2 linked regions of the Nisaea sediminum genome follow. Each later gene encodes a partner of the first gene's protein in a complex. Links are inferred from orthologs where the notes say so. Each region holds a gene or a part of one and is shown on either strand. Other genes may lie near its edges.

Region 1 (11,050 bases):
CTCAATCTCATCAGGACCTTCGACGATCCGGAAACGCCGTACCGGTCGCGCCCGGCGCCGGAATATGCACCGCGCTATTCCGACTACGAGCATCTGGCGCGGGTGAAGGAATGGTCCGCCGGCGGGGAGCTGTCCTGAGATGGCCGAGCACGATCCGACAGCGGTGATCCAGGAGGCCGACCGGGCGCAGCGCCGGGCCGCCGACCCGGCCGCATCGGTCTGGGTCGCGGCTTCGGCCGGGACCGGTAAGACCAAGGTGCTGACCGACCGGGTGCTGAACCTCTTGCTCGCGGGTGCCGATCCGGGCCGTATTCTCTGTCTCACCTTCACCAAGGCCGCGGCGGCGGAAATGTCGGCGCGCATCTCCGGCAAGCTCTCGGAATGGGCGGTCACCGGCGAGACGGAACTAAGCGGGCAGCTGGAGAAGCTGCTCGGCAGACAGCCGGCGCAGGACCATATCGCGCTCGCCCGACGCCTCTTCGCCCGCACGCTGGACACGCCCGGCGGCCTCAAGATCCAGACCATCCACGCCTTTTGCCAGGCGGTGCTGAAGCGCTTCCCCCTCGAGGCCGGCCTGCCGCCGCATTTCCAGGTCATGGACGATCGCACCGCCGACGAGCGGCTCTGGGACGCGCGCGACCGGGTGCTGAACCTGGCCGCCGCCGATCCCGAGAGCGTGCTCGGCCAGGCGCTCCGCCTGATCAACCGCCGTTTCGCCGAGGAAACCTTCGACGGGCTGGTCTCTGAATTGCTGCAGGAACGCGCCCGGCTCGCCCGCTTCATCGAGGCGATCGGTGGCAGGGACAGGATCGACGCGGCGCTCAGAACACATCTCGATCTGCCGCCGGACGAGACTGCCGAAACGGTGCTGCGTGACGGGCTTGCCGACAGTGCGCTTGATCTCGTCGGGCTACGCCGTGCCGCAGAAGCTCTCGTGGAAAGCAGCAAGACGGATATGGAGCGCGGGGCCGCGCTCGCCGACTTCCTCGTGGCGGAAGGTGCGAGACGGTCTGAACTCTTCGAGAGCTATTGCAGTGTCTTCCTCACCGGCGCAGGGGAAATGCGCAAGCGGCTGGCGACGAAGGCGGCTTTGGAGCTCTTCGCCGATATAGAAACCGTGCTCGCCCGCGAGGGTGAGCGGCTGATCGCCCTGAAGGAGCGTCTCAACGCCCACGGTCTTGCCGAGCGCACCTCTGCGGTGTTGCGCATTTCTGCTGCGGTGTTGGACGGCTACGAGGCGGGGAAACGGCGCGGCGCGCTGGTCGATTTCGAGGATCTGGTCGCCACGGTCTGCGACCTGCTGAAACGGCCGGGCGTTGCCGCCTGGGTGCTGTTCAAGCTCGATGGTGGCCTTGATCACATCCTGATCGACGAGGCGCAGGACACCAACCCCGAGCAGTGGGAAGTGGTGCAGGCGCTGACCGAGGAATTCTTCGCCGGCGAAGGTGCCTACGAAGAAGCGCGGGATGCCGGGCGCAGCATCTTCGCGGTCGGCGACGTGAAACAGTCGATCTTCTCTTTCCAGCGCGCCGACCCTGAAGGGTTCCTGCGCATGCGCAGGCATTTCGCGGAGCGCGTGGCTGCGGCGGAAGGGGCCTGGGCCTCGGTCGACCTGGAGGTCTCCTTCCGCTCGGGTGCGGCGGTGCTGGGGCTGGTCGACCGGCTCTTCAACAGCCGTCCGGCGGGAGAAGGAGTCCTTGAGGCGGATGGCAACGGCGAGCTGCTCTCGATCCGCCATGGCGTTTCGCGCGGCGGCGATGCGAGCCTGGTCGAAGTCTGGCCGCCCTTCCTGCCGGCCGAAAGCGAGGAGGAAGGGAGTTGGGCCCTGCCGCTCGCCCAGCGCGGGCTCGACAATCCGGCCTCCCGGCTCGCCGGCGCGATCGCCGGGCGCATCCGGTCGTGGATCGACCGGGGAGAAATCCTGCCCTCAAAAGGCCGGCCGATTGGCCCCGGCGACATCATGGTGCTGGTGCGCCGGCGCGGCGGTTTCGTGCACGAGATGGTGCGGGCCCTGAAGGAACGGGACATCGACGTCGCCGGTGTCGATCGCATGGTGCTGAGCGACCAGATCGCGGTCATGGATCTGATCGCCCTCGGCCGCTTCCTGCTGCTGCCGGAGGACGACCTGACGCTCGCGACGGTATTGAAGAGCCCACTGATCGGGCTCGACGAGGACGAGCTTTTTGAGCTTGCCTGGAACCGCAAGGAGAGGCGGCTCTGGCGCGAGCTGCGTCGCCGTGCGCCGGAAAAGGCTTCCTTCGCCCGTGCCGACGAGCTGCTGAGTTCCTATCTCGCCCGCACCGACACGATGCCACCCTACGAGCTCTTCGCCGGAATTCTCGCCGAAGGCGAGCCGAGCGGCCGGCGGCGGATCCTTGAGCGGCTCGGTATAGAGGCGGCGGACCCGCTCGACGAGTTCCTTGCCCAGGCGCTGGAATACGAGCGCGGCCATGTGCCGTCCTTGCAGGGTTTCCTGCATTGGCTTGAGGCATCGGAGAGCGACATCAAGCGCGACATGGAAGGCGGCGAGGGCGGGCGGGTCCGTGTGATGACGGTGCACGGCTCCAAGGGCCTGCAGGCGCCGATCGTCTTCATGCCGGACACCCTTCAGGTCCCGCGCGGTACGGCGAAGATCCTCTGGAGCCAGTCCGACGACGGCGTGCCGGTTCCGCTCTGCGCCCCGGCGAAGGCGGAGGACGCGGCGGCCAGCAGCGATGCGAAGGAGGCCGCCGAGCGCAAACGGAACGAAGAATATCGCCGCCTGCTTTATGTCGCGATGACCCGCGCCGAGGACCGGCTCTATGTCGGCGGATGGGCAACCAAGCAGCGGGCGCCCGAAGGCAACTGGTACGATCTGGTGCGCGCCGCGATGGCCGATCTGGCGTCAGAAATCGAAGACAGCGCGATCAGTGCCGCGTCCGGCTCGGACCTCCCGTTGCTCCGACACGAAACGCCGCAGGAAAGGGATGTGGCGCCGCCGTCCGAAACGATCGTTCCCGCGGACGCGAAGAAGGCGGTGCCCGGCTGGGCACAGTCGCAACCCGCACCGGAGCCCGTTCCGCCGCGCCCGTTGATGCCGTCTCGGCCGAGCGACCCGGAACCGGCGCTGCGCTCCCCGCTCTCTCTCGTGGACCAGGGACGCTTCAAGCGCGGGCAGCTTATCCACCGTATGCTCCAGGTCCTTCCGGACATGCCCGCAGAGCGCCGTCGGGAGGCGGGAGCCTCCTTCCTCGGGCGCCCGCTGCACGATCTCGCGCCCGATGTGGCGGCTCGCTATCTCGACGAGGTCATGACGGTACTGGAGCATCCGGACTGGGCCGGACTTTTCGCGTCCGCCTCGCGTGCCGAGGTGCCGATCGTCGGTCAGGTCGCGACCGGAGAGGGCGGGATCACGGTCGTGTCCGGTCAGATCGACCGGCTGCTGGTGGAAGAGGGCCGCGTGACGGTGGTCGACTTCAAGACCAACCGGCCGCCGCCGGAGCGGCTGGAGGACGTGCCGGCAGTCTATCTGAAGCAGATGGCGGCCTACCGGGCGCTGCTCGCCGGCATGTTCGAAGGCCGCAAGGTCCGCTGCCTGCTGCTCTGGACGGACGGTCCGTTCCTGACCGAACTGCCGCCGGATCTGCTCGACTCATACGCGCCCGGCGCCCGTGCCGGTTGAGGGGTATGCCCTTTCCCCCTTGGAAACGTTGGGCCCGTGCCGGTTGTCTTGACGGGGCTGCCGACGCTTCCTAGATTCACGGTTCATGCAAGGGTGGGAGCCCGGCATGCGAGACAAGGCAAACGAGGAAGCCCCCATGTCGACGGTTACGGTTACCGACTCAAGTTTCTCCGACAGCGTTCTGAACTCCGACAAGCCGGTTCTGGTCGATTTCTGGGCCGAATGGTGCGGCCCCTGCAAGGCGATCGCACCGGCGCTCGAGGAAGTGGCGCAGTCGATGGGCGACCGCGTCACCGTCGCCAAGATCAATATCGACGAGAACCCGCAGACCCCGCAGCAATACGGTGTGCGCGGCATTCCGACGCTGATCCTGTTCAAGGACGGTCAGGTCGCCGCGACCAAGATGGGCGCGATGCCGAAGGCCCAGCTGCAGCAGTGGGTCGACGAAGCGCTCTGATCGGGGCCGGGATCCAGCAGAATCGATAGGAACAGGCGCCGTTTCGGCGCCTGTTTTTTTTATTTGTTCCGCTTCCTGCCGAATATGGAAAAGCTGCCCACCTGTTTCACCGGCGCGTCCTGCTCGACGACGACGATCAGCAGCACGAACTGGTCGACCGACGACCCGTTGGAACTGTAAGGCAGGATGAGCCGGTCATACCGCAGGTTTCCGCTTTCGCCGCCGATCGTGAAGACACGCTGTGAGAAATGCGCTTGGCCCGATTCGGATATCTCGCGATAGGTCCGGTTCGCGGTCTCGAGATAGTTTCCTTCGTATAGCTCCTCGAAACTCTTTCCGGTCGGATCGCGGCCCGCGCGCCGCGCGATTTCGGTGCCCGCAAGGCGATATCGGAAGACAGAGGCGTCCGGCGGGCCGCTGCGCTCGATGATCGCCATTCTCGGCATCGAGCGATGGAATTGCAGCGGGTCGAAACTGCTGCGCAGCGGGACATCCTCGCCGCGCCGGTTCGCCTTCCAGTGGTCGAACAGCGCGCGATGCTCCGGATGGGACAGGTCCGCTGCGTCCGCTACCGTCCCGGCATAGTGTTTGTCGTTGTTTGCCATATATACGTCAGTAAAAGCAAAATCTGCTTCAGCGGTTTGGAGTGAAAGCTAGTTATCAAATTCTGTTCGGCAAGTTTGATTTGATAAAATACTTCGTAATATTAATATGTTACGCTTTGTTAAAATTGATTCTTAATCCAGATTTCCGCTGAAATTGAATGAGAATCGGCCATTTTCCAATAGTGGATTAATTTTTTACGGGTTTTGTCTGACGTAACAAGATATTCCGGGCGATGGTTCCAAGGCCCCGAATGCTCTCCAAGGCTGTTCGAGTTGCCGGCTATACGCGGTCGCCGGCTGTCGCTAAACATGAACGATCGTATCTATTCCTCCACTGTTCCTGCGTCGGTACATGAGCAACAGAACCGAAATTCTCGACCGGCCAGAGAGGATTCACGCCTATGCCGAGCTGTTCTGTACGCTTGCTGGCACCCAGGGCGACGACGACTGGCAGAAGCGTTTTCTCAGAGATGCGCCGGCTCGCTTGCTGGCGGTGAATGCGAGTGTCGTGAGGACTCTGGTAAGCGGGCAAACAGGCTTTCGGGATGCGCTCAATTTCCAGGCTTCATATTTTTTCGAGCCGCTTTTCGATGCGGTTCTCGCCGAGCAATTGCGGCGCGGCGATACGGTTTTCGAGCCCCCGCTCTCCGTGCTGGAGCGCCGGGACGATCCGGGGATCGCGCTTGCCGTAACCACTTCGGCGATGCGGATCGCCAGTGCGCCGGACTCTCGATGGCGGGCGGAATGGGGCTGGCGGGGCGGGCGGCGTCTCCGCCTCGGCTATGTCACTTCCGACCTCCGGATGCATCCCGTGGGGTTTTCCGTCCGCAGCATGCTGGTTCATCATGATCGCAGCCGGTTCGAGACCTTCGTATATGACCGGACGGAGGAGCCGGTCAGGCCGGTTCAGGGCCCTGTGCGCCTGGCCGCCGATCATTTCCGGGAGGTCGGGGGGCTAGCGCCGGCTGCGCTCGCGGAGAGGATCCGTGCCGACGGGATCGATATCCTGGTCGATCTGAGCGGCACGCCGCTGAGCCCCGAAAAGGATGTCTTCCGCCGCGCTCCGGCACCTGTCCGGGTCGCGATGATCGGATTTCCGGGGGCGACCGGCGCGGAGACCGTGGATTATACGGTCGCGGACCGGGTCGTCGTGCCCGAAGCGGAGCGCTCCGGTTTCTCCGAGCGCCTGATCCTGATGCCGGGAAGCTTCCTGCCGGTCGACGACCAGGCGGAGGACGACCCTGCCCCCGCCCGCGCGGAACTCGGGCTGCCGGAGGATGGTTTCGTCATGGCCGCCTTCAACCGGCTCAACAAGGTCGACATGGCGACGCTTCGGCTCTGGTTCGAGTGCCTGAGACGCATTCCCCGCGCGCTGCTATGGGTTGCGACGCAATCGGAGGAGGGGGCGGACAATCTCCGCCGCTTCGCCGCGCAGGCGGGATTGGCGCCGGAGCGGATCCGTTTCGCCGAGCCGACCGGTATCCGCGATCACCGGGCACGCGTTGCCGCTGCCGACATCGCGCTCGATCCGCTCGGCTACAATGGCGGCCATACGACGGCGCTGGCGCTCGCCCGCGGGGTTCCGGTCGTGACGTTGCCGGGGCGCTGCTTCGCGTGGCGCATGTCGGCAAGCATCCTGGCTGCGGCGGGTGTGCCGGAGGGGATCGCCGACAGTCCGGCGGATTATCTCGCCCGCGTTGAACGGTTCGCCGCCGACGCTCCCTTTCTCGCCGCCGTCCGCGCCCGGTTACGGCAGCCGGAGCCGGGCGGTTTCTTCTCGACGAAAGCCTATGTCGCCGCTCTAGAGGCGGCGTTCCTGGAGATCGCCGGGAACCGGTCCGCCGGCCTGCCCGACCGGGATATCGAAGTCAAAATTCCGGGTTGATCAGGCGCCGTCGTCGAGAAACTGGTTCGGCTTGTGGAACATGCTCAGCATCAGCGCGCCTTCCGGCGCCCGCGCGACATGCCGGCTGCCTGCCGGACGCCAGACATATTCGCCGGGCCCGACCGAGCCCTGTTCGTCCTCGAGCCGGCCTTCGAGCATGTAGGTCTGCTCGATATCGGTATGCTCGTGAAACGGCAGGACCGCGCCGGGCTGCCAGCGGAACAGGGCGGTCATCAGCCCGGTTTCCTTGTCCTCCATCAGCACCTTCATCTCGACCCCCTCGAAGCGGGTCGGGCTCCAGTCGAGCTTCTCCGGGTCGACGGGGCGTGAGTCGAGCGCCCCGAGTGCGGCATGTTCCGGATAGTTCGGCGTCTCTATAGCCATCTTGCGGTCCTCCCTCCGGGCCGTCGTGTCGCGGCCTCGGAGGGAAGCATAGCCCGATCGGGACGCTCCGTCAGACCCCGAGATTATCGATCAGGCGGCAGCTGCCGAGCCACGCCGCCGCGAAGATGCGGAGATTCTCGCCGGGAACGGAGGCCGGCTGAAAGCTGTCCTGATCGCGGATATCGATATAATCGACCTCCTGAAAGCCGGCCGAGAGCATCGCCTTCCGCGCTTGCTCCGCTGCTGCCGGGGGATTGGCGCCGTTGCGGAGGGTCGCCGCGGCAGCGGTCATCGCCGCATGAAGCGCCGGAGCGATCCGCCGTTCTTCCGCGCTCAGATAGGCGTTGCGGGAGGAGAGCGCCAAGCCATCCGCCTCGCGGACCGTCGGCGCGCCGAGAATTTCCATCGGCAGATCGAGATCGCGGGCCATGGTCCTGATGACGGCGAGCTGCTGGAAGTCCTTCTCGCCGAAGATTGCGATGTCCGGCATCGCCTGGATCAGGAGTTTTGAGACCACGGTGGCGACGCCGGTGAAGAAGCCCGGGCGGCTTGCGCCCTCCATGACCTCGGAGATGTCGTGTACGATGACTTCGGTCTTGTAGCCGGCGGAGTAGATCTCTTCCGGTGCGGGCGCGTAGACCGCACTGCATCCGGCGGTTTCGAACTTTGCGAAATCGCCCTCCTCGTCCCGCGGATAGGTCGCGAAATCCTCGTTCGGCCCGAACTGCCGCGGATTGACGAAAATCGTCCCGACGCATCGGTCCGCGCGTTCGAGGCCGAGCCGGACGAGCGAGAGATGGCCTTCGTGGATCGCCCCCATCGTCGGCGTCAGGGCGACGGTCTCGCCGGAATTCCTCCAACTGCTCACGCGTTTGCGCAGCTCGGCCTTGGTGCGGATGATGTCCATTTTCAGCCCTCTCGCGCCGGCTTTTCGGCGTAGGTGTTGCGTTCGGCCGGAAAGGCCCGGCTGCGTACGTCATCCGCCCAACGCTGCGCCGCTTCGCGGATCGTGCCCGCGAGATCGGCGTACCGTTCGGCGAATTTCGGAAGATGCCCGTCATAAAGTCCGAGCAGATCGTCGGTGACTAGGATCTGGCCGCTGCAGGCAGCGGATGCGCCGATCCCGATGGTCGGGATGGAGAGCGCTTCGGTTATTCGGCGGGCAACGGGCTCCACCGTGCCCTCGATGACGACGGCGAAGGCGCCGGCGCGTTCGACGGCGCGGCCGTCCTCCAGCACCTGCCGGGCGCCGTCCTCACCGCGTCCCTGGATCCTGAAACCGTCTTCGGCATGCTGCGGCAGCAGGCCGATTTGGCCGAGCACCGGGATGCCGTCCCCGACCAGGGCGGCGATCGAGGCCTCGACGGCGATGCCGCCCTCGAGCTTCACCGCGTCGGCCCCGGTCTCCGTCATAACGCGGCGCGCGCTTTCGAGCGCCTGCTCCGGTCCGTTCTCGTAGCTGCCTGCCGGCAAGTCGACGACGACACAGGCATGACGCGCCCGCCTTGTCACGGCGCGGCCATGGGCGATCATCATGTCGAGCGTGACCCCGACGGTGCCGTCCATGCCATAGATCACCATGCCGAGCGAGTCGCCGACCAGCAGTAAGTCGCAGAGCGGATCGAGATAGGCCGCGACGGGTGCTGTGTAGGCGGTGAGGCAAACCAGCGGGCGGTCGGGTGTGGCGGCACGGATATCCGCCGGGCCGATATGGCACGATAGCGATTCCGCCGTGCGTGAGTGATGGTTCATCTGTCTTCTCCATCCCGATACGGTCCGCGCAATTCGGCGGAGGATTCGGTTGGAGCGGTGGCTTAACGCAGCCGGTGCCGGAAGCCAACTGTTATGCTGCATTGCGGAAAACGATGCTGCATCGCGGAAAGACTGTTCCTGCGTTGGAAGCAGTGACAAACCGCCGAGAGCTCCCGGCGTGGTTCAGATTGCTCCGTTGTCCCGCAACCTCTGCAGTTCGGTTCCTTCGATTCCAAGATCTCTCAGGACGTATTCGGTATCCGCGCCCAGGACCGGAGGCGGCATTTGCGGCGACACGCTTTCTCCATTGGCCCTGAAGCTCAGCGACGGCACATGGATCGCGCTGTCATGGCCTTCCAGATCCATCTGGCAAAGCAAGCCGCGGGCCGCGATCTGCGGCTCTGTCAGAGTTTCGTCCAGTGAGCGGACCCTGGCCGCCGGAACGTCCGCATTCTCCAGGATGCTTTCCCAGTCATCGGCCGTGCGCGTACGAAATGTGCCGTTGAGTGCCTCGCGCAGGCTTTCGCCATTCCGCTTGCGCGCCTCCGGCGTGTGCCAGCGCGCGTCGGCCAGGATGTCTGCACGGCCGATCGCCCGGCAAAGCCTGCGGAACTGCGGTTCGTTGTTGGCAGCCAGCATCAGGAGGCCGGCCGCGGTCTCGAAGGCACCCGATGAGGGGCTCGCACTCCAGGCTTCGTTGCCGTTCTGAGCCGGCTTCCAGCCTGCGGACTTGTGCTGGGTCATTAGTGACGCCATCAGCATCAGCGCCGTATCGAGCATGGCGACGTCTATCTGCACGGCCGTCCCGGTGCGCTTTATCTCCAGAAGACCTGCCATGACCGCCATGGCGGCATTCATGCCTGTGGCGAAGTCGACATAGGGTGCGCCGACTTTCGTCGGGCCGTCGCCGGGTTTCCCCGTCGTCATCATGATGCCGCACATGCCCTGAATGACGTGATCGTACGCCGGACGGCGGCTGAGTGGTCCGTTCTGCCCGTAGGCGGAAATCGAGCAATAGACGATGTCGTGCCTGATCGACCGCACGGCGTCGAAACCGAGGCCGAGGCGCTCGGCGACACCGGGTTTGAAGTTTTCGACGAAGACATCGGCCGTCGCCACGAGCTTTCTCGCGAGGTCCAGACCTTCCGGTGATTTCAGATTGAGCGTGACCGATTTCTTCGCCGCGTTCTGGGGCAGGAATCCCAGCCCCATCTGCCGTTCCGCGAGTTCCGGCAGGAGACCGCCGAGCCGCGTCCAGTCACCCTCGCCGGGTTTCTCGATCTTGATGACCTCCGCCCCCATTAGGGCCATCTGGTAGGTGGCGTAGGGGCCGGCCAGGACCTGGCTCAGATCGACGACACGTATGCCATTCAGGGGCTGGAACATTCGCTCTTCCGGTATCTTCCGTGGGGATGACCGCGGGCGCCGGAGGGCGCCCGCGGCGGCGGCTCAAGAGGTTATTGAGGAACGATTCCGGCGCTCTCCATGATGCCCTTGTGCTTGGCGTAGGTCCGTTCCATCTCCGCGTACGCCTCGTCCACGCTCAGATACTTGATGGGGATGTTCGCGGTGTCGGTAAGCTTCTTGAAAGCGTCGTCTGTCGCGGCCGCCTGCAGCGCCCCGCTCAACCGTTCGAGAATGGGCCGAGGCGTCCCCTTGGGCAGGAAGATCGTCGTGCGGGAGTCCATTCCGAGCGGATAGCCTTCCTCCTCGATGGTCGGGACGTCGGGCGCCGAAGGATGGCGGAATGTCGTCAGCGCCGAAATTGTCTTCAGCTCGTCGGGATAGCGATAGTGAATGCCCCCGGAGAAGGCCATCGCGACCTGCTTGCCGAGTAGCACGTTGATCATCTCGCTGCCGCTCCGTACCGGAACGATATTGATGTCGAGGTCGTTCTTCTTCGCGATCTCGGTGATGTAGAGCCGCGCTTCGGGGCTGAGGGCGCCGTAGCTCGAGCCGGGGTTTTTCTTCGCCCAGGCGACGTATTCCGCGATCGTGTTGAACGGCTGATCCTTCTGGGTCGCCATGCCCACCTGATAAGCGGTGATCATGCCTGCGTACTCAAAGTCCGCCGGTTTGAAGTCGACCTGCTTCATGATGAAGGGCGCGGAATTCACCACCGAGTTGGAGTGGAACAGGACAGTGTAGCCGTCAGGCTTTGCCTTCTTCAGGTCTCGGGCCGCGACCGCGCCGCCGGCGCCGGGCTTGTTGACGACGTTGACGGGAACGCCGAGCCGCTCGGACATGGTCTTGGCCGCCGCGCGCGCGACCAAGTCGGTCTGGCCGCCCGCGCCGTAGCCCACCAG
Region 2 (10,936 bases), on another replicon or contig:
TAGGCGCCCATGCCTACAGCGGCATTGAGCGTCGCGCCCATACCGGAGCCGGTCTCGCGGTACCAGGAACCGCTCGCGGCCGAGGTATCGACACCGGCGGCCTTCCAGAGCGCCTTCTCCTTCTTGTGGGTGCCGCTGTCGTCACCGCGCGAGGCAAAGGGAGCCGCCGCCGAGGCGATCATCTTCAGGGCCGCCGGGGCGTCCTTCATGCCGCCGACCTTCGCAGGGTCGGCCGCCGGGCCGACGATGACGAAGTCGTTGAACATGACGTCCTGGCGTTTCACCCCGAAGCCCTCGGCGACGAACTTCTCCTCAGCGGGCTTGGCATGCACGAAGAGGACGTCCCCATCGCCGTTCCGTGCATTCTTCAGCGCCTGGCCGGTCCCAACGGCCACGACCCGAACCTCGATTCCGGTCTTTTCGGTAAATTTCGGCAGCATGTAGTCGAACAGTCCCGAGTTCTGCGTCGACGTGGTGGACTGCACGATGATGAACTTGTCGGCCGCAAGCGCGCTGCCCACGCTGCCGGCGGCGACCAGTGCCGCGACGACAAGCCCGCCAATAAACTGCTTCAGATATCTCATCTTGTTCGCTCCCTCTGATCGATCTTGCTTACGTGTCATCGGCCGTCCGGCAGATGTAGCCGTCCGGCCAGGAAGTCGCGCGCGGCTGCGCTCGACGGTTGCTTGAAGAAGGCTTCGGCCGGGCTGTGCTCGGTGATCCGCCCGCGATCCATGAAGACGATGTCGGCGGCGAGGCGGCGCGCCTGATGCAGGTCGTGACAGATCATCACGATCTTGCAGCCGCGCCGGTCGGCGGCGCGGATCAGCGCCTCGATCGCGGCCGTCGAGACCGGGTCGAGGCTCGCGGTCGGCTCGTCCAGAAACAGCACATCCGGCTTCAGGCTGAGGGCGCGCGCGACGGCGAGGCGCTGCTGTTCGCCGCCGGACAGAACGCGTGCCGGACGTTTCGCAAGATGCGCGATGCCGGCCTCATCCAGGGCTTCCTCGATGCGGCGTGTCCTCTCGGCGCCCGGAACCCCGGCGGCCTTCAGCGCATGTTCGAGATTGGCGGCGACGGAGCGCCGTAGCAGGACGGGTTTCTGAAACACCATGGCCTGGCGCTGCCGAATCTCGCGGGTTGCCGGACCGCCCCGCCAAAGCACCTCGCCGCCATGCGGTTCGAGCAACCCGTGCAGCAGCCTGAGAAGGACGCTCTTCCCGGCACCGTTCGAGCCGAGGATCATGGTGATTCCGCCCTCGGCGATCTGCAGCGAGACAGTGTCGAGGATTGTCAGCCCGTCCGGCGCGAAGCGCAGCGCATCGGCCCGGAGGGGCAGGAGCGCGTTCCGTTGCGCGAACGAGGCATTCCTGCTCGCGGTTTGCGACAGATTATTCATAAGCGAACCGCCGTGCCGTGCCCTTCAGCGCCATCAGGGCCGCGTTCACCGTGATTGAGATGCCGATCAGGATCAGGCCGAGCGCGAGGGCGAGGGCGAGATCGCCCTTCGATGTTTCCAGAGCGATCGCCGTTGTCATCACACGGGTCACGTGATTGATGTTGCCGCCGACGATGATCACCGCGCCGACCTCGGCGATGGCGCGGCCGAAGCCGGCGAGCGCCACTGTGATCAGCGAGAAGCGCGCGTCCCAGAGCAGGGTGCCGAGCGTGTCCAGCGGCCCGAGCGAGAGCGAGCGGAGCTGCTCGTCATATTCGACATGCAGGTCGGCGATGACCTGCCGGGTCAGCGCCGTCGCGATCGGGGTCACGAGGACGGTCTGCGCAATCACCATCGCCGTCGGCGAATAGAGCAGCGAGAACGCGCCAAGCGGCCCCGCGTTCGAGAGCAGCATGTAGATCGCGAGGCCGACCACGACCGGCGGCAGGCCCATCATCGCATTGGTGAAGATCAGCAGCGCGCCGCGCCCCGGAAAGCGGAAGATCGCGATCGCCGCACCGAGGGACATGCCGATCGCGCAGGCCGCCAGGGTCGCGGAAAGGCTGACCCTCAGCGACAGGAGAACGATCTCGGCGAGCTCCGGATCGGCCGAGAAGATCAGTGCGAAGGCAAGCGAAAATGATTCTGCAAAATCCTGCATATTGTGACGTTACATGCAGAAATTTTCGCAAGCGAGTCGGAATTCCACTTTGTGGACAGCGGTTTCCAAGGCGAATGGATCAACATGCAAAATAATGCATGTCAATTTTCGCGTTTGCATTATATTGCGTTGACGAGACAAGAACCGGCCAGGCTCGAAGAGCGGCAAAAACGGGAGAGGCGCTGCAATGATGATCGATTTCCGGACCGATCCGACCCGCTACAAACACTGGAAGCTGGAGTTCGACGGCCCGCGCGCCGATCTCGTCATGGATGTGGACGAGAAGGGCGGCCTCTTCGAGGGTTACGAGCTGAAGCTCAATTCCTACGATCTCGGCGTCGATATCGAGCTCTACGACGCGATCCAGCGCCTGCGCTTCGAGCATCCGGAAGTGAAGGTCGTGGTGCTCCGGTCCGCGAAGGACCGCGTGTTCTGCGCCGGCGCCAACATCCGCATGCTCGCGGGCGCGGCCCATGCCCACAAGGTGAACTTCTGCAAGTTCACCAACGAGACCCGGAACTACATGGAAGAGGCGAGCGCCGAGTCCGGCCAGAAATATCTCGCCGCGGTGACCGGCGCCTGTGCCGGCGGCGGCTACGAACTCGCGCTCGCGACCGACCATATCATCCTGACCGACGACGGCTCCTCCTCCGTCGCCTTGCCGGAAGCACCGCTGCTCGCCGTGCTGCCGGGCACCGGCGGTCTGACCCGCGTCACTGACAAGCGCAAGGTGCGCCGCGACCGCGCGGACGTGTTCTGCGCGATCGAGGAAGGCATCAAGGGCAAGCGTGCTGCCGACTGGGACCTGGTCGACGAGGTCGCGCCGAATTCGAAATTCGACGAGGTGGTCGCCGCCCGCGTTGCCGCGATGGCGGCGAGTTCCGACCGGCCCTCCGACGCCAAGGGCATCGCCCTGCCGAAGGTCGAGCGCGAGATTGACGGCGATCTCGTTCGCTACAGCCTGGTGACGGTCGAGATCGATCGCGACGAGCGCAATGCGACGATCCTGATCAAGGGTCCGGAGGAGGATGTGCCCGCGGATACCGACGCACTGGCCGCGCTCGGCACCGACTACTGGATGCTGAAGCTCTGCCGCGAGCTGGACGACGCGATCCTGCATCTGCGCCTGAACGAGCTCGAGATCGGCACGCTGATCTTCAAGACCGAGGGCGACGGCGCGAAGGTGCTGGAACACGACGCCTTCCTGGCCGCGAACCGGAGCAACTGGCTCGCCCGCGAGATCCTGCTCTACTGGAAGCGGGTGATGAAGCGGATCGACGTCACCTCGCGCTCGCTGGTGGCGCTGGTCGAGCCGGGCAGCTGCTTCGCCGGCTCGCTCGCCGAACTGCTCTTCGCCTGCGACCGCTCCTACATGCTGGAAGGCCAGCTCGACGGCGACAACCGTCCGCCGGCGGAAATCGCCCTCGGCCCGGCGAATTTCGGCCCGTTCCCGATGAGCAACGGCCTGACCCGTCTGCAGACGCGCTTCCTCGGCGAGCCGGAGACCCTGAAGGCCGCGGAGGGCAGCATCGGCGAGAGCCTCGATGCGGAGCGCGCCGACGAGCTCGGCCTCGTCACCTTCATCTTCGACGATATCGACTGGGAGGACGAGGTCCGCATCTTCCTCGAGGAGCGCGCCAGCTTCTCGCCGGATGCGCTGACCGGCATGGAGGCCAACCTCCGCTTCGCCGGTCCCGAGACCATGGAAACCAAGATTTTCGGACGGCTGACCGCCTGGCAGAACTGGATCTTCCAGCGCCCGAACGCCGTCGGTCCCGAGGGCGCGCTCGGCCGCTACGGCACCGGCCGCAAGCCCGAATATGACATCAAGCGGGTCTGACCCCCGCCCCAGGGAAAATAGGCGGAACCCGAACAGAGGAGGAAACGCCCCATGAACGAGATCCTGAACGTCAGCTACGACACCAAGATCCCGAACAACATCAATCTCTCGAGCGACCGCAAGATCCTGAAGGCGCTGGAGCAGTGGCATCCGGGTTACATCGACTGGTGGATGGACCAGGGCCCGGAAGGCTTCCAGACCTCCGATGTCTATCTCCGCACTGCGGTCAGCGTCGACCCGAAGGGCTGGGCCAAGTTCGACTATGTGAAGATGCCCGACTACCGCTGGGGCATCCTGCTGGCGCCGCAGGTCGAGAACCGCAAGATCGCCTTTGGCGAGCACAAGGGCGAGGATGTCTGGCAGGAGATCCCGGGCGAATACCGCGCCATGCTGCGCCGCCTCGTGGTGATCCAGGGCGATACCGAGCCCGCCTCGGTCGAGCAGCAGCGCTTCCTGGGCGCAACGGCACCGTCGCTCTACGACATGCGCAACCTCTTCCAGGTCAATGTGGAGGAAGGCCGGCATCTCTGGGCCATGGTCTACCTCTTGCAGAAATATTTCGGCCGCGACGGCCGCGAGGAAGCGGGCGAGCTGCTCAACCGCCGCTCCGGAGATGCGGACAAGCCGCGCATGCTTGGCGCCTTCAACGAGGCGACGCCGGACTGGCTCTCCTTCTTCATGTTCACCTTCTTCACCGATCGTGACGGCAAGATGCAGCTCGAGAGCCTGGCGCAGTCCGGCTTCGATCCGCTCTCGCGCACCTGCCGCTTCATGCTGACCGAGGAAGCGCACCACATGTTCGTCGGCGAGACCGGCGTCGGCCGCACCGTGCAGCGCACCTGCGAGGCGATGCGCGAGGCCGGCATCGAGGATCCATACGAGATCGAGAAGATCCGCGCCCTCGGCGTGATCGACCTGCCGACGATCCAGAAGAAGGCGAACCTGCATTTCTCGCTCTCGCTCGACCTCTTCGGCTCCGAGGTCTCGACCAACGCGGCGAACGCCTTCAACGCGGGCCTCAAGGGCCGTTTCCAGGAAGAGCGGATCGACGACGACCACCGGCTGGTCAACGACACCTATCCGGTGCTGAAGCTGGTCGACGGCGAGATCAAGATGGTCGACGAGCCGGCGCTCTCCGCCCTCAACATGCGGTTGCGCGACGATTATGTCCGTGACTGCCAGGGCGGCATCAACCGCTGGAACCGTCTGATCACCAAGGCCGGGATCGATTTCGAGATCAAGCTGCCGAACGTGGCCTTCCACCGTCATATCGGCGAGTTCCGCAACATCCACACGGATCCGGACGGCAAGCTGCTGAGCGACGGTGAATGGGGCGCGCGGCGGGACGAGTTCCTGCCGAATCTGGAAGACGGCGACTATATCGCCTCGCTGATGAGCCCGGTGCGCGAGCCCGGCCAGTTCGCGAGCTGGATCTCCGCGCCGCGCGTCGGCATCGACAACAAGCCGGGCGACTTCGAATACGTGAAGATCCACGACTGATTTCCCGATCTTTCCTCCCTTGGAAATTCGGGCTCTCACCCGGGCCGCTTAGGCGGTCCGGGTTTTTTATGCGCGTGAGAACCAGCTCTGCGTCCTGTTCGCGAAGGCGACCAGCGACAGCATCACAGGCACCTCCACAAGCACGCCGACCACGGTGGCAAGTGCAGCGCCGGAATTGAGGCCGAAGAGACTGATGGCGACGGCGACCGCGAGCTCGAAGAAGTTCGAGGTGCCGATCAGGGCGCAGGGCGCGGCGATATTGAAGGGCACGCCCCACGCCTTCGCCCAGCCGTAAGCGATGGCGAAGATGCCGTAGGATTGCAGCACCAGCGGCGCGGCGATCAGCGCGATGGTCAGCGGCTGCTCCAGCACCGTCTGGCCCTGGAAGCCGAACAGCAGCACGACGGTGGCGAGCAGGCCAAGCACGGAGAAGGGTTTCACCCGCGCGGTGAAATCGTGGACGACCTGTTCGCCCGCATCGTGACTCGCGGCCTTCGCCGTGAGGTGGCGGCGGGTCAGGTAACCGGCGCCGAGCGGGATTACGACATAAAGCACCACCGAGAGCAGCAGCGTCTCCCACGGCACGACGAGATTTGTGACGCCAAGTAGCAGCCCGCAGATCGGCGCGAAGGCGACGATCATGATCAGGTCGTTCACCGAGACCTGGACCAGCGTGTAGGTCGCGTCGCCCCTTGTCAGGGTCGACCAGACGAAGACCATCGCGGTGCAGGGCGCGGCGCCGAGCAGGATCAGGCCTGCGATGTATTGCTCCGCGTCGGTCGGCGGGATCAGATCGCCGAAGAGATAGCGGAAAAAGAGGATTCCGAGCGCCGCCATGGTGAAGGGTTTGACGATCCAGTTCACCGTGAGGGTGATGACGAGACCCTTCGGCTTCGAGCCGATGCTTTTCAGGCTCTCGAAATCGACCGCCACCATCATCGGATAGACCATCGCCCAGATCAGTACGGCGACGACGATATTGACCGAGGCGTATTCGAGCCTTGCCAAGGTCTCGAACAGGCCGGGCGCGACATTGCCGAGCGCCACGCCCGCCGCAATGCAGAGCGCGACCCAGGCCGAAAGCCACTTCTCGAAAAACCCGATGCCGCCGGGAGCGGCCTCATGGGCCGCCGTTTCAGTACTCATGCGCGATCGGGTCCTTTCGTTCGTGTCAGGCGGGTTCCGCCGATTTGGCCGAACCCGCGATATCGTCAAGGCGCTGCTGCAGGGCAAGCCGGTCGAGGCCGTGGATCGGCAGGTTGACGAGGATCCCGATCCGCGTGTTCAGCATGCGGAAGGCATCGGCGAAGGCAAAGCGCTTTTCCGCCTCGCTGCCCTCGACCGCGGCCGGATCCGGCACGCCCCAATGCGCCGTCATCGGCTGGCCCGGCCAGACCGGGCAGGTCTCGTTCGCCGCGTCGTCGCAGACCGTGAAGACGAAATCCATCTGCGGCGCGTCCGGCTTGCCGAACTCGTCCCAGTTCTTCGAGCGCAGGGTCTCGAGCGGGTAATTCTGGTTCCTCAGGAAATCGGCGGTGTAGGGGTGGATCTCGCCGCGCGGGTTGCTGCCGGCGCTGAAGGCCTTGAAGCGGCCGGCCCCGGCGCGGTTCAGGATGGCTTCGGCCATGATGCTGCGGGCGGAATTGCCCGTGCAGAGAAAAAGCACGTTGTAGGTCTTGTCACCGGTCATCGCTCTGTCTCCGGAGTGGTGCCGCAGAAGGCGGCGGTCACGGCGAGCTCGCCGCAAATGTCCGGGTTCCCGTTACAGCAATCCTGTGTCAGGAAAGTTACAAGCCGGCGCATCGCATCGATCTCGACCGCGTAGAAAATGTTCCGGTGCTGCCGCCGGGCATGCACCAGCCCCGCCCGCTCAAGCTGGGCGATGTGGAACGACAGGCTGGACCGCGAGACGCCCGCCTCTTCCGCGAGGGCACCGGCGGAAATCCCGGACGGACCGGCCCGCATCAGCAGACGGAACAGTCCGAGCCTGTGTTCCTGGGCGAGCGCGCCGAGCGCGGCGATGGCGTCTGTATCGTTCATTTCAATGATTCAAATATCATTGAAATAAGATTCGGCAAAGATTAATTTGCGCCGCTCGCCAGGGAGGCGGACCATTGCGGTCGTCGCGGGCAGGGAGAACCGGCATGGGTGCGCGTATTGCGATCAACGGCTTCGGGCGGATGGGCCGGCTGGGCATGCGGGCCCGCTGGGGACTCGACGATCTCGAGATCGTCGCCATCAACGACCCGGCCATGACACCGGAGATGGCGGCGCATCTGCTCGAATTCGACAGTGTGCACCGGCGCTGGGACCGCGAGGTCGGCTGGACCGAGCGGGGGATTGTGGTGGACGGTCGGGAGATCCCGCTGACCGCCCATGCCTCGCCGAAGGAGAGCGCCTGGAGCGGCGATGCGGTCGATATCGTTCTCGAATGCAGCGGCCGCTTCAAGAGCGCGGCCGCGCTCGCGCCTTACTACGAAAAAGGCATCCGCAAGGTGATCGTCTCCGCCCCGGTAAAGGAGGAGGCGGCGCTCAACATCGTCATGGGGGTCAACGACCAGCTCTACGATCCGGCGAAGCACCACCTGCTGACCGCCGCCTCCTGCACGACGAACTGCCTCGCCCCGATGGTCAAGGTGGTGCATGAGGGGATCGGCATCCGGCACGGCGCGATCACCACGATCCACGACGTCACCAACACCCAGGTGATCGTCGACGGGCCGCACAAGGACCTGCGAAGGGCGCGCTCCGCCCTGAACGCGCTGATCCCGACCAGCACCGGCTCGGCAACCGCCATCGGACTGATCTATCCCGAGCTGCAGGGACGGCTGAACGGCCATGCGGTCCGCGTGCCGCTGCTGAACGCCTCGCTCACCGACTGCGTCTTCGAGCTGGAGCGCCCGACCAGCATCGCCGAACTCAACGAGATGTTCGTCGCGGCGGCGGCGAGCGGGCCGCTCGAGGGCATTCTCGGCTTCGAGGCGCGGCCGCTGGTCTCGACCGATTTCACCGACGATCCGCGCTCGGCGATCGTCGACGGCCCCTCGACCATGGTGGTGAACGGAACCCAGGCGAAGATCTATGCCTGGTACGACAACGAGTGGGGCTATGTGAACCGGATGATGGAACTCGCCGCCAAAGTGGCGCAGAGCCTGTGAGCGCGGCGGCGGAAAGCGGCGCGCGCCCGGCGGACGGGCGCACCTACGCGGCGGTCACGGCGGCCTACTGGGCCTTCACCCTGACTGATGGCGCGCTGCGTATGCTGGTGCTGCTGCATTTCCACCGGCTCGGCTTCACGCCGCTCGATATCGCGGTACTCTTCCTGCTCTACGAGGCGATGGGCATCGTCACCAACTTTCTCGGCGGCTGGATCGGCGCCCGCTTCGGGCTGAAGATCACGCTCTTCTCCGGGCTCGCGGTGCAGATCGGCGCCCTGTTGATGCTCTCCCAGACGGACCCTGCCTGGACCATGCTGTTCTCGGTCGGCTATGTGATGACGGCGCAGGCGCTCTCCGGCATTGCCAAGGACCTCACCAAGATGAGCTCCAAATCGGCGGTGAAGCTGGTGGTCGCCTCGGAGGGCGACGGACTGCTGTTCAAATGGGTCGCGATCCTGACCGGATCGAAGAATGCGCTGAAGGGGGTCGGATTCCTCCTCGGCGGGGTCATGCTGCAATGGCTCGATTTCGCGCCCTCGCTTTACCTGATGGCGGGGATGCTCGCCGCCGTGCTGGGGACGTCGCTGCTGACGGTGACCGCCGATCTCGGTAAGGCGAAGACCAAGATCGCCAAGCGCGATCTCTTCGCCAAGAGCCGGGAGATCAACTTCCTTTCCGCGGCGCGAATCTTCCTTTTCGCCTCGCGCGACGTCTGGTTCGTCGTCGGGGTCCCGGTCTTTCTCTATGACCGGCTCGGTTGGTCCTTCGACCGGGTCGGGCTCTTCATGGCCGCCTGGGTTGTCGGCTACGGAATCGTCCAGGCCGCGGTGCCGCGGTTCCTGAGGAAGACCAGAGATGCCGGGGCCGCGGCGCGCGGAGCCGCTATCTGGGGCGGCTTGCTGGCGCTGCTCCCGGCGCTGATCGCCGCCGGTCTCACCCCCGGCCTGCTGCCGGCGCTGCCGGTTCTCACTCCGTCCGTCATCCTGATCGGCGGTCTGCTGGTTTTCGGCGTGGTCTTCGCGGTGAACTCGGCGCTGCATTCCTACCTGATCGTCGCCTATTCCGACGCGGACAAGGTGGCGCTCAATGTCGGCTTCTACTACATGGCCAATGCCGTCGGGCGCTTCGCAGGGACCCTCCTGTCCGGGCTGGTCTATCAGCTCGCCGGCCTGACCGCGACGCTCTGGGTTTCGGCGGGGATGGTCGCGCTCGCCGTCCTGCTGACCCTGCCATTGCTGGCGCCGCGTCCGGAGCGCATCTGATTTCTTTCACTTGACGCCGTTTTCCTGCTGATCGAAAATGAGAACAAATAAGGAACGAAAAGGCTGGGCGGATGCTGAAATCTCTGACGGGAAAATTCGAGAGAGCATCGCAGGATTACGCGCTCGGTTTCGGGATCGAGCGCGACCCGGACTGGTATCTGCTGAAATTGCAGGAAGAACTCGGCGAGCTGACCCAGGTCTGGAACCGCTACAGCGACCGGGGACGGCGCGGGGATCTCAGCAACGAGGACCTGCATCTGGCGCTGGAGAACGAGGCGGCCGATGTGCTCGGCCACATTCTCCTCTTTGCCCATCGCTTCGGTCTCGATCTGCCGTCCGCGATCGAGCGGAAATGGCGGTTTCGTCCCGAACCAACTGAAAAAACCTAGCGCGGCGCCTGTACGACGCAGCCGTACCAGCCGAGACCCTCGTAGGTCTCGTAGCCGGGGGTCTTGTGGAAACCGATCACGGTGCCGTCGGGCATCGAATAATGGCCGCTGCCGCGTCCCTCGGTGCGGAGATCGAACCGTTCCTCCAGCACACCCTTGCCGTCCGAGGCGGCAATGACGCGGAAGTCGGCATCCAGCAGCAGGGCTCGGGAGCGGGCGGCCTCGGATCCGTCGAAGCGCACGCCCTCGACGATGGTCTGGGCCTGCGGTCCCCAGTCGAAATGGATGCCGAGCACACCGAGAACCTTTCCGCGGCTTTCCCCGTTCTCGCGGATCGCGGCGGCATAGGTCGCGACCGGCTGGCCGTCGAGCTCTTGGGCGGCGGCGATATCCGCGACCGAATACTCGTCGCCGTCCGCCGTCGCCTTGGCGTTGCGGAACCATGCCGCGTTCGCGGCCGAGTGACCGCGCACGTGGTAGCGGTCCGGGCGCCCGTTGGCGACGATGGTGCCCTTGGCGTCGCAGATCCAGAGATCGAGATAGACGGTATAGGCCGAAAGGATGACGCCGAGCCGCTTGGAGGCATAGGCCGACGCGTCCTCCGACGGGCTCGCGAGACAGTCGACAATGGCGCTGTCGGTCGCCCACCAGCGCACGTCGCAGGTGCGCTCGAAAAGGTTGCGGTCGA

Evidence for each region.
Region 2: the proteins of trxA (region 1) and IG122_RS14005 are in contact, whole or in part, in an NMR structure (PDB 2IPA), measured with the Bacillus subtilis proteins. The link is inferred for Nisaea sediminum from one-to-one orthologs.

Annotation. Positions count from the first base shown.
Region 1 is NZ_JACZCQ010000005.1:37,762-48,811, reverse strand. Bases 2,500-5,442 are described here. They hold trxA (thioredoxin TrxA), read left to right. Parts: upstream 2,500-3,767; coding sequence 3,768-4,118; downstream 4,119-5,442. Other genes in these bases: IG122_RS10770 (O-linked N-acetylglucosamine transferase, SPINDLY family protein), read left to right, coding at 5,076-5,442; IG122_RS10775 (PAS domain-containing protein), read right to left, coding at 4,178-4,723; addA (double-strand break repair helicase AddA), read left to right, coding at 2,500-3,661. Outside these bases: double-strand break repair protein AddB, read left to right, coding at 1-138; more of addA, read left to right, coding at 140-2,499; more of IG122_RS10770, read left to right, coding at 5,443-6,608; IG122_RS10765 (cupin domain-containing protein), read right to left, coding at 6,609-6,992; panC (pantoate--beta-alanine ligase), read right to left, coding at 7,063-7,899; panB (3-methyl-2-oxobutanoate hydroxymethyltransferase), read right to left, coding at 7,902-8,744; IG122_RS10750 (CaiB/BaiF CoA transferase family protein), read right to left, coding at 8,928-10,130; IG122_RS10745 (Bug family tripartite tricarboxylate transporter substrate binding protein), read right to left, coding at 10,202-11,050. UniProt on the Bacillus subtilis protein: Participates in various redox reactions through the reversible oxidation of its active center dithiol to a disulfide and catalyzes dithiol-disulfide exchange reactions.
Region 2 is NZ_JACZCQ010000006.1:406,584-417,519, reverse strand. Bases 5,371-8,199 are described here. They hold IG122_RS14005 (arsenate reductase ArsC), read right to left. Parts: upstream 7,130-8,199; coding sequence 6,611-7,129; downstream 5,371-6,610. Other genes in these bases: IG122_RS13995 (ArsJ-associated glyceraldehyde-3-phosphate dehydrogenase), read left to right, coding at 7,584-8,199; IG122_RS14000 (ArsR/SmtB family transcription factor), read right to left, coding at 7,126-7,479; arsB (ACR3 family arsenite efflux transporter), read right to left, coding at 5,506-6,585; boxB (benzoyl-CoA 2,3-epoxidase subunit BoxB), read left to right, coding at 5,371-5,439. Also shown: IG122_RS14035 (substrate-binding domain-containing protein), read right to left, coding at 1-584; IG122_RS14030 (ATP-binding cassette domain-containing protein), read right to left, coding at 620-1,399; IG122_RS14025 (ABC transporter permease), read right to left, coding at 1,392-2,099; boxC (2,3-epoxybenzoyl-CoA dihydrolase), read left to right, coding at 2,287-3,939; more of boxB, read left to right, coding at 3,991-5,370; more of IG122_RS13995, read left to right, coding at 8,200-8,597; organoarsenical effux MFS transporter ArsJ, read left to right, coding at 8,594-9,859; IG122_RS13985 (nucleoside triphosphate pyrophosphohydrolase family protein), read left to right, coding at 9,931-10,248; IG122_RS13980 (methyl-accepting chemotaxis protein), read right to left, coding at 10,245-10,936. UniProt on the Bacillus subtilis protein: Catalyzes the reduction of arsenate [As(V)] to arsenite [As(III)]. In vitro, can dephosphorylate para-nitrophenyl phosphate (pNPP).